DNA from 2 places in the Cytobacillus sp. T106 genome. Region 1 is predicted to be linked to the other one. Evidence: riboswitches for the same ligand, from Rfam matches in the RefSeq annotation. Region 1 holds a riboswitch; the other holds the start of a gene.
The links. Region 1 has a riboswitch for cobalamin ahead of ABU165_RS07895 ((2Fe-2S) ferredoxin domain-containing protein). Riboswitches for the same ligand answer to the same signal wherever they lie in the genome.

Region 1 (5,278 bases):
AAAGCCTTCCATCATGTTTTCAAGCCTTTTGATCAGAATACCGGTAAACAGGAAGTACGGCAGAATGATGATTCTTTTTGCTCCAAGCTTTATGCATCTTTCTACCCCCTCCTGAATGAGAGGGTCTGAAACACCCATAAATGCCGGTTCAACCAGCTTAAAGGAGGTCTTTTCCCAGAGAAGGCGGCCAATTTTGAAAAGCTCGCTATTTGCGTCCGGATCGCTTCCCCCTCTGCCAAGAAGGATGACAGCTGTCCCTTCTTCACTCTCCCGCCAGTTTTCACCGGCTTCTTCAAGCCGGGTCTTGCTGATTTCAAAAGTTTCCTCGTGAATGCCGATGGGTCTGCCGTATGTAAACTGTACGCCGGGATAATGCTCTTTTGCTTCATCGATCGCCGCAGGAATATGAATCTTGGAATGTCCTGCCGGAAGGAGCATGATCGGGATAACGACAATATGCTTGGCTCCTTTTCTTACACAAGCTTGTATTCCCTGGCTGATTGTCGGCATTTCAAATTCAAGGAAACATGTTTCTACCAAAAGCGAGGAATCGAGCCTGGGCTCAAGCTCCCTGATAAATTCCCTTACCTGGACATTTCCTTCGGGATCTCTGCTTCCATGGCCTACCAGCAATACTGCTCTCATGAACTTCTCTCCTCCTGTATAGTTATTCGCCGCAAGGGGCTGGCTCCAATTCGATAACCGGAGCGATATCTTTATGCTTAAAGCCCTGAACTTGTCTGGCCCTCTTGAAATACTTGTAAAAGCGCTCATTCGGGTGACCGTTTTCCCTGTACTCCCGGACAATGCTTTCAATCACGCCGACGATTTGATCGGGCGGTATACCCTCCGCAGCTGCCTGCCCGGGATGAGCGGTCCGGCCAACTGTCTTGGCACCAAGGAACAAGTCGAATTTGCCTTTTCGGAATACAAGGCCGATATCATCATTCACTGCTCCATAGCAGGCCATACCGCAGCCATTGAATCCAAGCTTCAGCTCTTTCGGGAGCTGGATCCCGCCAAGCTTCGCCTGAATCTCCTCGGCATATGGTATGGAAGCGCCTTTTTCCCCTTCACAGAAGTCGCAGGCCTTCAATTGAAAGACATCTCCAACCGGAGCCAGAAGGAATCCTGCCTTTTCGAGCTTCATAGTGACGGACTCAGGATTGTTTGTCGGGATCCGCAGCAATATCTGGTGATGAGGTGTATATTCCATCGTCCCCTCTTCGCCTGCCACTTCAGCCAGTGTTATCATTTGTTTTGGGGTAAACTTTTTGTTGGCGATTCCCGGACTTACAGCCAGCTCAAAAGTATCTGCGGCTTTCTCCGGAACATGGAGCATAGACGGCGACGGACTGAGGGCTTCCTGTTTTCTGTATGACTTTCCAGACGCTCTTTCCAGTGCTTCCATGGCCAGCTCGGCAGGTGAAGCACTATGCTTACCAGCCTTTTGAACGGAAGGCTGCTCCGCTTTCCCCTCGTGAAGGGCCCATGGCTCATTTTCCGGCCTCAGCCGTTCGTGCGGACGGAGCCTTTGCTCTGCAGCATCCAAAGTGTATTTTCGCTGATAGCCCCTTGGGGTGATCATTTTGCCATCGTAAATAAAGGTTGATGAATTCCCGATCATCACGGTCGTCAGCATGCCGATATCAAATTCAAGCATATCCTTGAGATTGGTGATAACAACGTTTTGACTGTCTCGGTAAGCGCTTTTTATCAGGGCGACAGGTGTTTCAGGCGAACGGTATTTAGCCAAAATCCTCTGTGCCTCTTCAATTTGCCTCGTCCGCCTGCCGCTTTTCGGATTATACAAAGCAACGACAAAATCTCCCATGCCTGCCGCTTCAATCCGCCTTTCAATGATGCTCCACGGAGTAAGATGGTCACTTAGGCTGATGGTGCAGGCATCATGCATGACCGGAGCTCCGATCAGGGAAGCGCATGAATTGATGGCCGATATCCCGGGGATCACTTCCACGGCGACACCGTCTGATTCCCTCCAGCCTTTCTCAATCAGCACTTCATAGACAAGCCCTGCCATTCCATAGACCCCTGCATCCCCGCTTGAAATGACGGCAACCTTCTTCCCTTCTTCAGCATACCTGACTGCTGCCTGTGCCCTGGATACCTCTTCCGACATCCCTGTACTGATGATTTCCTGGTCTGTGATCAGATCACGGATCAGCTCTACATACGTTTTGTAGCCAATGATATAGTCACTTTCCTGAATGGCGTCCTTCGCCCTTTTTGTGATATGTTCCGCATTCCCAGGGCCGAAGCCGACAATCAGCAGCTTACCTTTCACAGCTATCCTCTCCTTTTGGCAAAATGGCTGTCCCATAGCGGTCAGACTTCCTTCAGCTCTTTTGCAGGCTTCTCAATCCCTTTAATTGAGTCTTCGCTCACCTTAACGAAAGTGCTTTCCTCATATTCATAAAGAATAGACTCCCTCAGCTCATAGACAGGGGCTTGCTCATTCCGGATGATTTTCCGGCCAATCTCCTCAGTTGCCGCCTTATACCAAGTTCCTTCAGGGTACACGACTACCACACATGCATCCTTGCAGCGCCCGTTGCATCTTGTCCTGGTGGTATGCACCTCAGCATCCAGATCCAGCCGGCTGATTTCATCACGGATGGCCTCTGTCACCTCTTCGCCGCCTTTTCTCATGCAGCTTGAGCCATTGCAGATCAATACATGGCTTTTCGTCCGTGTCAGATTCCAGGTTGTCATCATGATCTCTCCTTCTTTTTGAAAAAATAAAAGGCACTCCAACCCCATTGGGCAGAGTGCCAGAAGCAGGCATAGGCAAAAAAGGATTGCCTATGCATCATGTCTTCCAGCACCTATGACCCGTAGGAGCTAAAGAAAGAAAAAACAAGGCAGGTCTCCTGACTCAGGATCGTCACCCGGCTGCGCCTTCCCGACATTCATCAGTGGCTGCTGCAGCTGGATTCCCCTTTCACAGTGGCGGGACCGTGCCGGAATTGCACCGGCTTCCCTTTTAAGCACGACAGCCTGTCACAGCTGTCATGCACCTATGTTTTTGTATTCATTTCAGCATATAAAAAAACCTTAATCCCAATATTCCGGAATTAAGGCGCGAGATGATTTCCTGTTCATTTTTTGGCATGCAAAAAAGAAAGAAAAATCATTCCCAGCCTTCCCTCCGAAGAATAAGAAACGAAATTTAAAAGCAGGTCTTCTGGCTTATACGTCACTTTACTCTTGCCTCCTTCCCGGTTTCCCAGTGGATGATGGCAATTTCATCAGCATATACAGTAGCGGGGGCTGCTCCGGATTCTAACCGGATTCCCTATTATCCCATTTGTCAAAATGGGCACTTTTAAATGGCTATTAGATTCTCTCTTAATTTACTCTAAAATTCTAATAATTCAAGTATTGTATTGTTTTACCAATTGTGATATGACATATTATGATATTTTTCAGCAAAAATGCCTTTATCAGCAGTTCTATTATCAGGAATTCGAAGGATTATATTGACTTCCCAGTGCGAATTTCACTGCCTTTGATGCATGTATAAAAGTTGTGTCGAATAAAGGCAGCCGGCAGTCTTCCTGACTGATCAACAGGGGAATTTCCGTACATCCGAGGATGATTCCCTGGGCGCCTTTCTTTTCCAGGCGGTGAATGATATCGAGATAAGCAGTTTTTGACTCCCCCTTAAATTCACCCCTGCATAATTCCTCAAAAATCACCTCATGAACCCGTTCCCGGTCACCTTCCTCTGGAACGAGAACCTCAATGCCATGTTCCTCAAGGATTTTTTTATAAAAAGTCTGCTCCATTGTGAATTTGGTGCCGAGCAGGCCAACTGCCTCTATGCCTTGCTTTTTAATCTCCTCAACCACGCATTCTACAATATGTATGACGGGAATCCTGCAGGCTTTTTGAAGATCTTCTGCCATCAGATGCATAGTATTGGTGCAAATAACGATGCAGTCTGCTCCTCCCGTTTCAAGGAACCTTGCTGCTTCAATCATTTTTTCAGTTGCCTTTTCCCAGTTCCCGCTTCTTTGCAGGGCAGCAATTTCTTCAAAATCAAAAGAGTAAAGCAGGCAGCGGGCTGAATGGATCCCGCCCAGTTTTTCCTGGACAAGGCGGTTGATATATGAATAATACACGCTTGTCGATTCCCAGCTCATTCCCCCGATTAATCCAATTGTTTTCATTTCGATCATCCTCCTTATGGTACTGTAAAGATATCATGATATACTGGATGAAAATAGAGCCACAATTAGATGACTTTTATAGTACCAGTTGACAGATTGGAGAGAAGATTATGTGGTTTCAAATTGTTCGGGAAGGCCCAAAGTCGTTGACTCAGCAAATTTATGAGAAGCTGAGATCATATATTTTAAATGGGGAATTGCAGGAAGGCGAAAAGGTTCCGTCAACACGCGAGCTTTCAGCCTCTTTGCAGGTCTCCCGAAATATTACACTGGAAGTCTATGACCAGCTGGCATCAGAAGGATATTTGGAGGTTCGGCCAAAGTCAGGGACATATATAGCTGCTGGCGCAGCCTTTCTCCGGCCAGAAATGGCCCATCGGCGGAAAGAAAAGGAGAAAGTGAACGATGACTTAGAGAATATGATAGACTTGAAAGCTTCTACACCGGCCATGGATCATTTCCCCAGAAAAGTGTGGGGCAAGCTGGCAAAGGATGTATGCATTGATGCTGATGAACAGGAATTTGGCTATCTTGATTCTTCAGGCCTGCAGGAGCTTAGGGAAGAATTGTCCAGATACCTGTATCATACACGCGGCGTGAATTGCACGGCAGACAATATTGTCATTACAAGCGGTGCCACGCAGGCGCTCTCGCTTATAACCGAACTGCTGGTCAAAAATAAGCAATCGATAGCTGTTGAAGATCCTGTTACCGATGAAATGAGGAATATTTTCAGCTATCATGGAGCAGACTTGGTGCCTATTCCTGCGGATGAAAAAGGACTTAAGCCTGAACATCTTCCTATGGATACGCCACCAGGCTTTATTTTCACCCTTCCTTCACATCAATTTCCGCTGGGCAGTACGTTGACCATTCAAAGAAGGATCCAGCTCATCGAGTATGCGCGCAGACACAACACTTATATAGTAGAAGACGATTATGACAGCGAGTTCACTTATGAAGGTTCTCAGGTCCATAGCATTCAGGGGTTGGATCCTGAGAGGGTCATTTATGTAGGGACTTTCAGCAAAATTCTTTCGCCTGGCCTCAGGATTGGCTACGCTGTCCTGCCCGCTGATTTACTG
Region 2 (5,278 bases), on a different contig from region 1:
TGCCCTTTGGAACAGTCGCCGCGATGGCCATATCTTCATTCACGAATACAGCACCTTCCCCTGCCAGTGAAATAATGACGTTTTGCGCACCCATTTCGATAAGCTTCTTAGCGTATGGAAGCACTTCTTCGCACGTGTGGATCTCTGTGCCAAATAATTCTCCAAGTTCATGGTGATTCGGCTTGATCAGGAAAGGACGGTACGGAAGAACCTTTTTAAGCAGCTCGCCCTCTGCGTCTGCTGCAAATCCTGCACCTGCTTCATGGCACATCTTCGCGAATGCTTCATACGTGTTGTCCGGCATTGTGGAAGGGATGCTTCCTGCAAGCACAAGCATATCTCCCTGTCCCAGCCGGCTGATTTCAGAAGTCAATGCATCCAGGTCTTCCTTGCTGATTTCAGGCCCCCTGGCATTGATTTCAGTTTCCTGACCGCTTTTCAATTTGATATTGATTCTCGTGTCATCCTTTACCAGGACAAAACGGGTTCTAATATTCTCTTCCTGGAGAGAGTCTGTGATATATCTGCCGGTGAATCCGCCGGCAAAACCGATTGCTTCGCTGTCAACTCCCATCCTTTTCAGGACCCGGGAAACATTGATGCCTTTTCCTCCTGGAAATTTAGATTCATTTTTTGTCCTGTTCAAACTGCCTATCTCGACATTGTCAAGCTCGACAATATAATCAACTGAAGGATTAAGTGTCAATGTATAAATCATGCTGTCACAACCTTAATTTTTGTTTTACTTATAAATTGTTCCCTGCTGTCTGCATCAAGTTCATTTGTGATAATGGAGGCTTCATGGAGCTCAGCAATTTTTGCGAAAGCGATTTCAGAAAACTTCGAACTATCCGAAAGTACATATGCTTCCCTCGACAGTGAAATAGCTGTCTGCTTGATCATTGCTTCCTCCTGGTCCGGTGTGGTATAGCCGAACTGCGGATGAATTCCATTAACACCCATAAAGCATTTATCAAACCTGTATTGCCCAAGGCTCGCTAAGGCTCCCCTGCCTATGATGGCATTTGTGTGCGGCTTTGCATACCCGCCCACAAGGAAGGTCTTAATCCCTCTTTCCATAAGGCTTTGAATATGCATAAGGCCATTTGTCACGACAACAATGTCTTTCAGAGGCAGAAAGGGAATCATTTCCTGAACGGTTGACCCTGCATCCAGATATAGGCAATCCCCTTCTTCTACAAGGCCTGCTGCATACTTGGCAATATCCTTCTTCTCATGACGGTTTATGGATGATTTCTCAACCATGCTCGGCTCTTGAAGCTTTCCCTGCAGCCTGGCAGCGCCTCCGTGCACCCTTTTTAAAAATTTATCATTTTCAAGCTGTGATAAATCCCGTCTGATGGTTGATTCTGAGGAATCTGTCATTTCTACAAGTTCCTGTATTTTAACTGTATGCTTCTCTTTAAGCATTTGCAGAATGAGCTGATGTCTCTCTGGCGTCAGCAAGATTGTCACCTCCCAGCTCTTTATTATTGCCGCTTCATGGCTTTTGGCTTAGAAGTTTAAGATTTATTATGTAAGCCAATTGTAATGGAATCGATTTCAAAAATCAATCATTTTCACTCATAAACAATCAAATAGATTCAATATTTGATTGTTTATGAATGTTTTTGTTTTATTTTAATTATTTTGATAATCGTTATGTTTTGTTAGCTGTCTAAAGGGAGGCTATAATGAAAGAGCAAAAATATATAAATGTTTTGGAGAGTGTCTCAGTGAAAAATATTGGCGGTTTTTATCTTGAATTGATTAAAGTAATCATCATTGCTGTTGCTGCGTTTGCCCTTTTTGGGTCATTCCATGAAAAGATTCTTGAACTTGCGGTTCCGGCAGATGAAGATATAACAGGCAAAGCGTTCGGTCTGCCATTCTATATTCAGTCTGCTGCTTTATGCATGCTTCTTTTTCTTCTTTATAAGACAAATCTGCAGAGGTGGAGCTGGTATAAAAAATGGAAAAATAGCGGCAGGCTTTCGACAAATACGGCTCGGATTCTGCTAATTGCAGGGAGCGCCATGCTTCTCCTTCCATATTTTTATTATTTTATCGCTTTATGATTGCTGTTGGTTTTTAACTATGCTACAATCATGGTACAACATATTGATAATCCACCAGGAATCAGCACTACATATTGTTGTCCTTGTGAATGAATTTTGTTTATGGTCTCTTTTTCCTTTTTCGCTTCTGAAACTCGGGAAGCGATTTTTTTTGCAGAGAGTCCGGGGATTTTAGCGAATAATCGTCCTGGCTGCCGATTTTTGGCACCAGCCTTCAATTGAATAAGAATCCGCAAGCGATGGTGCCCTTTTAGGGCATAATAGGGAATCCGGTTCAACGCCGGAGCTGTCCCCGCAACTGTAAGTGTGTACGAAATGAGCATCCACTGTATATGAACGCTGAATAGGCGCATATATGGGAAGGGCTCAGAGTAGGATGAAGCACAAGCCAGGAGACCTGCCATGCTTGTACGAGTTTCGGTTCTTCGGGGATTGGGAAGATGAAACGATGGTATAAATCGTTTTATTTTCCTTTATGCCGTCGTTTGATCCGCCCAAATTGTGGGCGGATTTTTTTATTGTCAAAATACTGATCAACCCAGGAGGTACGACTATGAACATTTCTTCCGCAAAACCGCTGCCATTGGCATCCATTGATTCTGATTTCCCGCATTTGGATTTTCAGCCGCTTTATAAAAGGGCGACTCAGCTTCAGGATAATCACACTCCAAGTAATGATGAACTGCTAAACCAGCTGATTCTTGATTCCCTTTCCATGATCAGCGAGGCTGAGCCTGACTGGACATACGTGGCCGCCCGCCTGTACTTATCAAGTCTTTATGAGAAGGCTGCCGAGCACCGGCGCTCCACTGCCGGAGAAAGCTATGGCCCACTGTATGGGCTTATCACCGATTTAACCGATGCCGGCGTCTACTCCCCAGTCCTGCTGGAATCCTACACAAAAGAAGAAATTGATATAATCGGGACTTATATTGACCCGGAAAAGGACAGGCTTTTTACATATATAGCAGTGAAAATGCTTGCTGACCGCTACCTGAGCCGGGATAAGAAAAAGAGGCTTTTTGAGCTGCCTCAGGAAAGATTCATGATCATCAGCATGACTTTGAACCGTTCAGAGCCAAAGGAACGCAGATTGTCCCTCATTAAGGAATCCTATTGGGCTTTAAGCAATCTGTATATGACAGCAGCAACCCCTACACTTTCCAATGCAGGAAAAAATTGGGGCCAGCTTTCAAGCTGCTTTATTGATACTGTAGATGACAGTCTCCAGGGCATATATGACAGCAACACAGATATCGCCAATCTTTCCAAGAACGGCGGCGGCATCGGGGTCTATCTGGGAAAAATCAGAAGCAGGGGCAGTGATATAAAAGGCTTTAAAGGGGCTTCATCAGGGGTCCTTCCATGGATGAAGCAGCTTAATAACACAGCTGTCAGCGTCGATCAGCTCGGCCAGCGCAAAGGGGCAGTCAGCGTCTATCTCGACATCTGGCATAAAGATATCTTTTCCTTCCTGGACAGCAAATTGAATAACGGTGATGAACGCTACCGCACCCATGATTTATTCACCGGGGTCTGCCTGCCGGATCTATTCATGGAAACGGTAGAAGCCCGCGGGGACTGGCATTTGTTCGATCCCCATGAGGTCCGCAGCGTTATGGGCTTCTCCCTTGAAGACTTTTATGATGAAAAGCCTGGTGCAGGTTCATTCAGGGTTAAGTATGAAGAATGCGTCGCAAACCCGCGGCTGTCGAAGCAAAAAGTTCCGGCAATCGATATTATGAAAAGGATTATGATCAGCCAGCTGGAAACCGGCACTCCATTCATGTTTTACCGTGATGAGGTAAACAGGAAGAACCCCAATCGTCATTTGGGGATGATTTATTGCACTAATCTCTGCACTGAAATCGTGCAGAATCAAAGCGCAACGATCACAAAAGACCAGCGCGAGGAAGATGGCCGGATCATCATAGAGAAAATTCCCGGCGATTTTGTCGTCTGCAATCTTTCATCTATCAATCTGGCAAGGGCAGCAGCCGACCATGTATTGGAAAGATTGATTCCCATTCAGGTCAGGATGCTTGATAATGTGATTGACTTGAATACCATTCCCGTCCTGCAGGGAGTGGCCACCAACCGGAAATACAGGGCAATTGGACTCGGGACCTTTGGCTGGCACCATTTGCTCGCCTTGAAAAAGCTCAGGTGGGAAAACGAAGAAGCCGTCCGGCTGGCAGATGAATTGTACGAAAAGATTGCCTTCCTGACGATTAAAGCAAGCATGAATCTGGCGATGGAAAAAGGATCATACCCGGGCTTCAAGGGCTCTGACTGGCATTCAGGCGAATATTTTACATCCCGGGGATACAGCAGTTTGGATTCTGTGCATGATTGGGATTCATTGATGCAGGCTGTCAGGAAAAATGGAATCCGAAATGGATATCTGATGGCTGTAGCACCAAATGCATCAACTAGCATCATTGCAGGAAGCAGCCCGAGCATTGATCCGATATTCAGGAAATTCTACTCTGAGGAAAAGAAAGATTATAAGATTCCGGTAACGGCACCCGACCTGAATGAGCATACAACCTGGTACTACAAATCGGCTTATGTGATTGACCAGCATTGGAGCATCCTGCAGAACAGCAAAAGACAGAAGCATATCGATCAGGCAATTTCTTTTAATTTATATGTGCAGAACAATATTAAAGCGAAGGAACTGCTGGATTTGCATCTGTCTGCCTGGAAAAACGGACTGAAGACGACATACTATGTCCGCTCTACTTCTTCCGACTTTGAAGACTGCGATTCCTGCTCAAGCTAATGAAAAGGAGTGATTCGATGACAACCCCTGTCAATAAGAGAGAAATCATGAATAAAACAGCACCAAACCGCTCTACTGGAATCATCAACGGAGAATGTTCCAATATCCTGAACTGGGACGATGTGAGGTTTCAATGGGCCTTTCCTAAATATAAACGGATGCTCGCCAATTTCTGGACCCCTTTTGAAATCAATATGTCACAGGACATCAAGCAGTTTCCTGATTTATCAGAAGAAGAAAAGGAGGCTTTCTTAAAAATTATCGGCCTACTGGCACTGCTTGACAGCATTCAGACTGATTATGCCGGTAAGGTCGCTGACTACCTGACAGATTCCAGCCTCTCCGCCCTGATGATCATCCTTGCCCAGCAGGAAGTGATCCATAACCATTCTTATTCTTATGTGCTTTCAAGTAT

Region 2: linked by a shared signal. The riboswitch ahead of ABU165_RS12730 (ribonucleoside-diphosphate reductase subunit alpha) and the one ahead of ABU165_RS07895 ((2Fe-2S) ferredoxin domain-containing protein) in region 1 are both predicted to bind cobalamin.

What each region holds. Positions count from the first base shown of each region.
Region 1 is NZ_JBEUMK010000003.1:50,788-56,065, forward strand. Features, by position in the region: gene ABU165_RS07885 (sirohydrochlorin chelatase) at 1-645, opposite strand, end outside; gene cobJ (precorrin-3B C(17)-methyltransferase) at 668-2,305, opposite strand; gene ABU165_RS07895 ((2Fe-2S) ferredoxin domain-containing protein) at 2,347-2,733, opposite strand; cobalamin riboswitch at 2,865-3,057, opposite strand; cobalamin riboswitch at 3,179-3,363, opposite strand; gene ABU165_RS07900 (aspartate/glutamate racemase family protein) at 3,480-4,193, opposite strand; gene pdxR (MocR-like pyridoxine biosynthesis transcription factor PdxR) at 4,301-5,278, shown strand, end outside.
Region 2 is NZ_JBEUMK010000006.1:31,299-36,576, reverse strand. Features, by position in the region: gene pfkB (1-phosphofructokinase) at 1-718, opposite strand, end outside; gene ABU165_RS12740 (DeoR/GlpR family DNA-binding transcription regulator) at 715-1,467, opposite strand; gene ABU165_RS12735 (hypothetical protein) at 1,695-2,078, shown strand; cobalamin riboswitch at 2,301-2,497, shown strand; gene ABU165_RS12730 (ribonucleoside-diphosphate reductase subunit alpha) at 2,632-4,863, shown strand; gene ABU165_RS12725 (ribonucleotide-diphosphate reductase subunit beta) at 4,881-5,278, shown strand, end outside.